3 regions of the Devosia sp. Soil_C_22 genome follow, and region 3 is predicted to be linked to each of the others. Evidence: predicted binding sites of a transcription regulator. Region 3 holds the regulator's gene; each other region holds the start of a gene.
What was found. The regulator PhoB, encoded in region 3, activates phosphate uptake and scavenging genes when phosphate is short. The targets are predictions, from matches to a motif close to TGTCATNNANCTGTCAT.
Positions count from the first base shown of each region.

Region 1 (2,265 bases), 1.8 Mb from region 3:
CGGCCTGCATCTGCTCAAGGTACCATTTCTGGGCGATGTTCACGATCTGCACCGACGGATCGTCGGCGACGAGCGCGAAGTAGGAGTGCAGCGGGGCGGCAGTCTCGCCGACGGCGCGGCGGACATAGGCGAGGGTCTCGTCGTGGTCGTCCTGCGCGGCGGCTTCGACGGTGGCGACGCTTTCGACCAGCGGGGCCACCTTGCCCTCGACGCGCTCGAAGATCGGGCGGGCTTCGGAGGTGTGCGAGACGATGGACCAGGTACCGTCGTCGGCCTTTTCGAGCAGCAGGTCGATCAGGCCCATGTGCGAGCCCCAGAAGCCGGCCATGACGGCGGGCTTCCCGGCGAGCGTGCCCTTCTCGAGGTCGGCTCCCTCGACGCCTTCGAAGTCCTTGGAGTTCGGGAAGACAAGGTGCTGGTGGCCGGTGAGGATGACGTCGATGCCCTCGACGGCGGCAAGCTGCAGCGAGGCATTCTCGCCGATGCCGATTTCGGGGGCGATGCCGGAGTGTGAGAGGGCGATGATGAGCTCGGCGCCTTCTTCGCGCATCTTCGGTACGTAGGCTTCGGCGGCCTCGACGATCTGGCGGGTATTGACCTTGCCGGAAAGGTGGGTGTTGTCCCAGGTCATGATCTGGGGCGGCACGAAGCCGATGAAGCCGAGCTTGATGGTGTGCTTGGCGCCGGTGCCGTCGGTCAGCTCTTTTTCGACGATCTGGTAGGGCGGGATGTAGGTGGTGTCGGAGAGGACGTCGGCGGCCAGTTCGCCCTTCACCAGGTTCGACGAAACGATCGGGAAGTTGGCCGCGGCAATGGCGGCGTCGAGGAATTCGAGGCCGTAGTTGAACTCGTGGTTGCCCAGCGTGCCGGCTTCGTAGCCGAGCGTGTTCATGGCGGCGATGATCGGGTGGGGCTCGTTGGTGAGGCCTTTTTCGTAGGCGATGTAATCGCCCATCGGGTTGCCCTGGATGACGTCGCCATTGTCGACGAGGATCGAGTTGCCGGCCTCGGCGCGGATGGCCTCGATCAGCGCGGCCGTGCGCGACAGGCCGAGCGTGTCGTTGGGGGCGTCGGCGTAATAGTCGTAGGGGAAGACCGCGACATGGAGGTCGGTGGTTTCCATGATGCGCAGATGGGCCTGGCCGGCGGCGGCCTGCACCGCGAAGGGATGGAGCGCGACCGCGGCGCCAAGCGTCGCGGTGCCGGCGAGGAAGGCACGGCGGGAAATGCCATTGTGATAATTCATGATGAGTCTCCCTGAGCTGATCGTGGCCTAAGAGACGGCCGCAACTGCCGTCCGCCGCACGCGAGATCGGATGCGGCTTGGTGCCTCGTCACAGTGACGCTGCGATGACGGCGCTATGGCATCTGAGGCTGTTTTGACCGATTGGTCAAGAAACGCGAATGTACCGACTGGAACCGGTTTGCCGGGCATCGGCTTATTGATAGACTTGAATGCAGAGCGTCAGTGAGGAATTCCAAATGAAGTGGCAGGGCCGGGAGCGTAGCTCGAATGTCGAGGATCGGCGCGGTCAGGGCGGCGGCCTTGGACGTAGCGGCGGTGGCTTCAGCATGCCGGGTGGCGGGATGCGCATTCCCACCGGCCGCGCCGGCGGGGGCGGACTGGGATTGCTCGGCATTATCGTGGTGCTGGGAATCATCTGGTTCGCGACGGGGCAGAACCCGCTCGACATGCTGACCGGAGGCAACAGCACCGGCACGACCACGGGCCAGCAATACACGCCGCCGTCCGCCAATGCGGGGGAGGACGAGTTGTCCAGCTTCGTCGGGGTGGTGGTGAAGGATACGGAGAACCTGTGGACCGAGGTGTTCGCGCAGAACAACCTCACCTACCAGCCGCCGACCGTGGTGCTGTTCACCGACGCGACGCAGTCGGGATGCGGCGTGGCGCAGTCGGCCTCGGGGCCGTTCTACTGCCCCAACGACAAGAAGGTGTATATCGACCTCGCCTTCTACGACCAGTTGCGCCAGCAGTTCGGAGCGCCCGGCGATTTCGCCCAGGCCTATGTGATCGCGCATGAAATCGGCCATGCCGTGCAGGACCAGACCGGCGTGCTGCCGCAGTTCAACCGCGCACGCGCGTCGATGAGCCAGGACGAGCAGAACGCCTATTCGGTGCGCGTGGAACTGCAGGCCGACTGCTACGCCGGCGTGTGGGCCAATTACGTGAAGCAGCAGAACTATCTCGAGTCGGGCGACACCGAGGAGGCGATCACCGCGGCCAATGCGATCGGTGACGACACG
Region 1 is NZ_JBDGIY010000001.1:2,524,547-2,526,811, reverse strand. It holds gene AC3A6I_RS12230 (bifunctional 2',3'-cyclic-nucleotide 2'-phosphodiesterase/3'-nucleotidase) at 1-1,246, opposite strand, end outside; gene ypfJ (KPN_02809 family neutral zinc metallopeptidase) at 1,483-2,265, shown strand, end outside.
Region 1: a site for PhoB is predicted at 1,340-1,356, ahead of AC3A6I_RS12230 (bifunctional 2',3'-cyclic-nucleotide 2'-phosphodiesterase/3'-nucleotidase). Genes of this name have one in related genera too.

Region 2 (2,265 bases), 1.1 Mb from region 3:
GCGATCGTCGAAGCCGAGCAGCTCGGCCGGACGTGACGTAACCGTCCGGATACCGGTGGTGAGGTCGCCCAGCCGTTGGCCGACGAGAAAGGCGCCGTGCAGCAGGCTCGCCGGCACATAATCCGAGGTCAGCACGTCGAGGCAGTCGGCTTCCGCGAGCTGCATCGCGCCGACATTGCCCGAATGCGAGCCGCCCAGCACGACATTGGGCGAGCCCATGACGATCTGCTGACCCTTGGCCCGCGCATGCCGCGCCGCGTCCATCGTGGTCGGAAACTCGCTGATCGTGATGCCGTCGCCGGCCGACTGCTCGACATCCTCGATGGTCGTGTCGTCGTGGCTGGCGAGGCGTATCTGCTTGTCGCGCCCGTGCGCCGCAATGATCGCGCGCGCTTCGGGCACGAAGCGTGTCTGCTGCTCCACTCGGTCGTCGAGATAGGCCCGCCACTCGCTCTCGGACCACACCACATTGTTCTTCTTGCGCCGGAACGCCCGATAGAGGTCGGTGTCCTTCCACTGCCGCTGGCCCGGCGTGTGGTCCATCATCGACATCAGCCGCAGCTGCGGATTGTCGACATGCGCTTCGATGATCGGCAGCAGCCCGCCATCCGACAGCTCACAGCGGAAGTGGAACCAGTGGTCCGCTCGCAGCAGGTCCGCCGCCCGCGCGGCGTCCACGCCGCCGATCGCGGCATGCAGCATCTTCGTGCGCGCGCCAGCGCTGTCATAGTCACCCAGCGACAGCGAATCGAGCACGGTGGTGATGCCCGCCGACACCATCTGCGCGTCATGCGCCATCGCCGCCGCCAGCCCGGAGGGCCAGGTCACACCCGGGCGCGGGTGAAAGTGGTGCTCGATATTGTCGGTATGGAGGTCGATCAGTCCGGGGATCAGCAGATCCCCCTCACAGTCGATGACCTGCGCCTTTGGCCCAGCCGCGTCGGCAACAACTCCTTCGCGCACGAACAGCTCGGTGGCGCCGGTCACCTCGGGTGCCAGCACCCGCGCATTGGTGAGGTGAAAGTCCCGCATCGCGCCAGCCGTCGTCATCGTCCACTCCATCATCCAAAGGCGACGCGGATAGTAGCAGGATGTGACAGCCTTGCGACGGAGCTTGTCTAGCTGGATAGACAACGCTAGCGCCGCAAATGAAAACGGCGCCCGAAGGCGCCGTTCCGTGTTTCATCACTTATGCCGCTCAGTGCGGCAGGCTGGCTCCGGCGTCATCGCCGTCGGCCGGCTCGATGGCGGGGGCCGGCGCGGCCGGCTTGTCCTCGTCATACTGCCATTCGATCGGCTCGGGCTGGCGCACCAGGGCGCGGCTCAGCACCTCGTCCATCCGGCTCACCGGGATGATCTCCATGCCCTCGGTCACGTTCGCCGGGATCTCCTTGAGATCGCGGGTGTTCTCCTCGGGGATGAGCACCGTCTTGATGCCCGAGCGGAGGGCGGCGAGCAGCTTCTCCTTGAGGCCACCGATCGGCAGCACCCGGCCACGCAGCGTCACCTCGCCGGTCATCGCTACGTCGTTGCGGACCGGGATGCCGGTCATCAGCGACACGATGGCGGTCGCCATGGCGATACCCGCCGACGGACCGTCCTTCGGAGTTGCACCCTCCGGCACGTGCAGGTGGATATCGCGCGTATCGAACAGCGGCGGCTTGATGCCGAAGTCGATCGAACGCGAGCGCACGTAGCCCGAGGCGGCCGTGATGGATTCCTTCATCACTTCCTTGAGGTTACCGGTAACCGTCATGCGACCCTTGCCGTGTGTCATCACGCCTTCGATGGTGAGGATTTCGCCACCCACCGAGGTCCAGGCGAGGCCCGTGACGGCGCCGACCTGCGGCTCCGCATCGAGCTTGTCGTTCCGGAAGAAGGCCGGCCCGAGATATTCCTCGAGCAGCTCCGAGGTGATCTCCACCTTGGTCGCCTTCTTGGTCATGATGTCGCGCACCGCCTTCCGCATCAGCTTGGACAGCTCACGCTTCAGGTTACGCACGCCGGCTTCGCGGGTGTAGTTCCGCACCACGGCCATCAGTTGCTCGTCGTCGAGGACGAACTCCTTGGGCTGCAGCCCGTTCTCCTTGAGCGTCTCCGGGATCAGGTGACGGCGCGCGATCTCGAACTTCTCGTCCTCGGTGTAACCCGAGAGGCGGATGATCTCCATGCGGTCCATCAGCGGAGCCGGGATGTTCAGCGTGTTCGAGGTCGTCACGAACATCACGTCGCTCAGGTCGTAGTCGACCTCGAGATAGTGATCGT
Region 2 is NZ_JBDGIY010000001.1:1,842,777-1,845,041, reverse strand. It holds gene AC3A6I_RS08790 (alpha-D-ribose 1-methylphosphonate 5-triphosphate diphosphatase) at 1-1,050, opposite strand, end outside; gene lon (endopeptidase La) at 1,199-2,265, opposite strand, start outside.
Region 2: a site for PhoB is predicted at 1,094-1,110, ahead of AC3A6I_RS08790 (alpha-D-ribose 1-methylphosphonate 5-triphosphate diphosphatase). Genes of this name have one in related genera too.

Region 3 (2,265 bases):
CGCAGGACTACATCACCGGCCGCATCGGCTGACCGGACGAGGATCGATCAATGTCTACGCTCAACGAGCATATCGTTACCTCTTACGAGGAAGAACTGACCAACCTTGCCAAGCTCATCTTCGAGATGGGCGGGCAGGTTGAAGTGGCCGTATCGAACGCCACCCGGGCGCTGCTGCGGCTGGACCACAGCCTGGCGCGCCAGACCATCGATGCCGACAAGGCCATCGATGAGATGCAGAAGAAGATCGACGAGATCGCCGTCTCGATGATCGCCCGCCGCCAGCCCATGGCGACGGACCTGCGCGCCATCATCACCTCGATCCACGTCGCCAACGATCTCGAGCGCGTCGGCGATATGGCCAAGACCATCTCGCGCCGCACGTTGCAGATAGACGGGCTCAGCCTCGCGCCGAAATTCTACAACGGCGTCAAGCACATGTCCGACCTGATCCTGCGCCAGCTCAAGGCGGCGCTCGATGCCTACGCGACGCGCAACAGCGCCGCCGCCGTCGAAGTGTGCAACTCCGACGAAGAGATCGATGCGCTCTACACCTCGCTGTTCCGCGAACTGCTCACCTACATGATGGAAGATCCGCGCAACATCACGCAGTGCACGCATCTGCTGTTCTGCTCCAAGAGCCTCGAGCGCGTCGGCGACCACGCCACCAACATTGCCGAGCACGCTTACTACCTCGAGACCGGCCGCCAGATCGGGACTGCCCCCGACCAGCACCGTACGCAGGTCAAAGAGTAAGTCTGACCGACGAATCCACGACGGAGTGACCGCCGATGTCTGCTACCATCCTCATCGTCGAGGACGAGGCCGATCTCGCAGTATTGCTGCGCTATAACCTTGAGGCGGAGGGCTTTCGCGTTGCGACGGCCGCCTCGGGCGATGAGGCTGTGGAACGCATCCGCGACGGCGTGCCGGACCTGATCCTGCTCGATTGGATGCTGCCTGGCCTCTCCGGCATCGAGCTCTGCCGCCGCTGGCGGGCCCGCGAGGAAACCGCGCGCACCCCGATCATCATGATCACGGCGCGCGGCGAGGAAGAAGAGCGGGTTCGCGGCCTTGCGACCGGCGCCGACGATTATGTCGTAAAGCCGTTCTCGATCCCGGAACTGCTGGCCCGCATCAATGCGCTGCTGCGCCGCTCGAGCCCCCAGCTCGTGACCGCCGTACTGAAGGCCGGCGATCTCGAGCTCGATCGGACCAGCCACCGTGTCCGTCGCGGCGGCCGCGAGGTGCACCTGGGGCCGACCGAGTATCGCCTGCTCGAGTATCTGATGCGCCATCCCGGCCGGGTGTACTCGCGCGAGCAACTGCTCGATGGCGTGTGGGGCAACGATGTCTATGTCGACGAGCGCACCGTAGACGTACATGTCGGGCGCCTTCGCAAGGCGATCAACCGCCACCGCGACGCCGACCCGATCCGTACCGTGCGTGGCGCCGGCTATGCCTTCGACGAGCGCTTTGCCGCGCTGAGCTGACGTTGCGGACAGGTTGGAGCGCCCAGCGTTTCCAACCTGTCCAAGATTTCACCCACCTTACCAAGCCCTAACACGACTTTCGCGCTCCGCCTTCCTATGTGTAGGGCGGGCGGATATGGGCATTGAGGTGAACGAATGAAGCGTTGGCTTGCTGCTATCGGTGTGCTCGCTGTCTTGGGCGCCGCAGGCGCCGGCTGGGTCGTATTCAGCGCCCCGGCCAAGGATGCCATTCCCGCCACCACTCCGGTGACCCGCGGCTCCGTGGAGGAGACCGTGCTGGCCTCGGGGGTCATCCAGGCAAGTTCGCTGGTCAGCGTCGGTGCCGAAGTGTCGGGCCGCATCAAGTCGCTGAACGTCGCGCTCGGCGACGATGTGAAGAGCGGCGACGTGATCGCCGAGATCGATTCGCTGAACCAGGAAAACGCGGTGAAGGTTGCCGAAGCGGCGCTTGCCAACATCTCGGCCCAGAAAGAGATCAAGGAAGCAAGCCTCGCGCAGGCTCGCGTGGCGCTGGCGCGAGCTGAAAAACTCAACCCGAACAAGCTGATATCGGACGCAGACTACCAGACCGCGCAACTTGCGGTGCAGACCGGGGAAGCGGAGCTCAAGTCGATCGACGCGCAGATCCAGCAGGCCGAGCTCAGCGTCGAGTCGGCCAAGCTCGATCTCGATCGCACCCGCATCGTCGCGCCCATGGACGGCACGGTAGTCGCCGTCGCGGTGGAAGTGGGGCAGTCGCTGAACGCCAACACCTCATCGCCGACCATCGTCAA
Region 3 is NZ_JBDGIY010000001.1:693,211-695,475, forward strand. It holds gene pstB (phosphate ABC transporter ATP-binding protein PstB) at 1-32, shown strand, start outside; gene phoU (phosphate signaling complex protein PhoU) at 51-755, shown strand; gene phoB (phosphate regulon transcriptional regulator PhoB) at 791-1,492, shown strand; gene AC3A6I_RS03285 (efflux RND transporter periplasmic adaptor subunit) at 1,628-2,265, shown strand, end outside.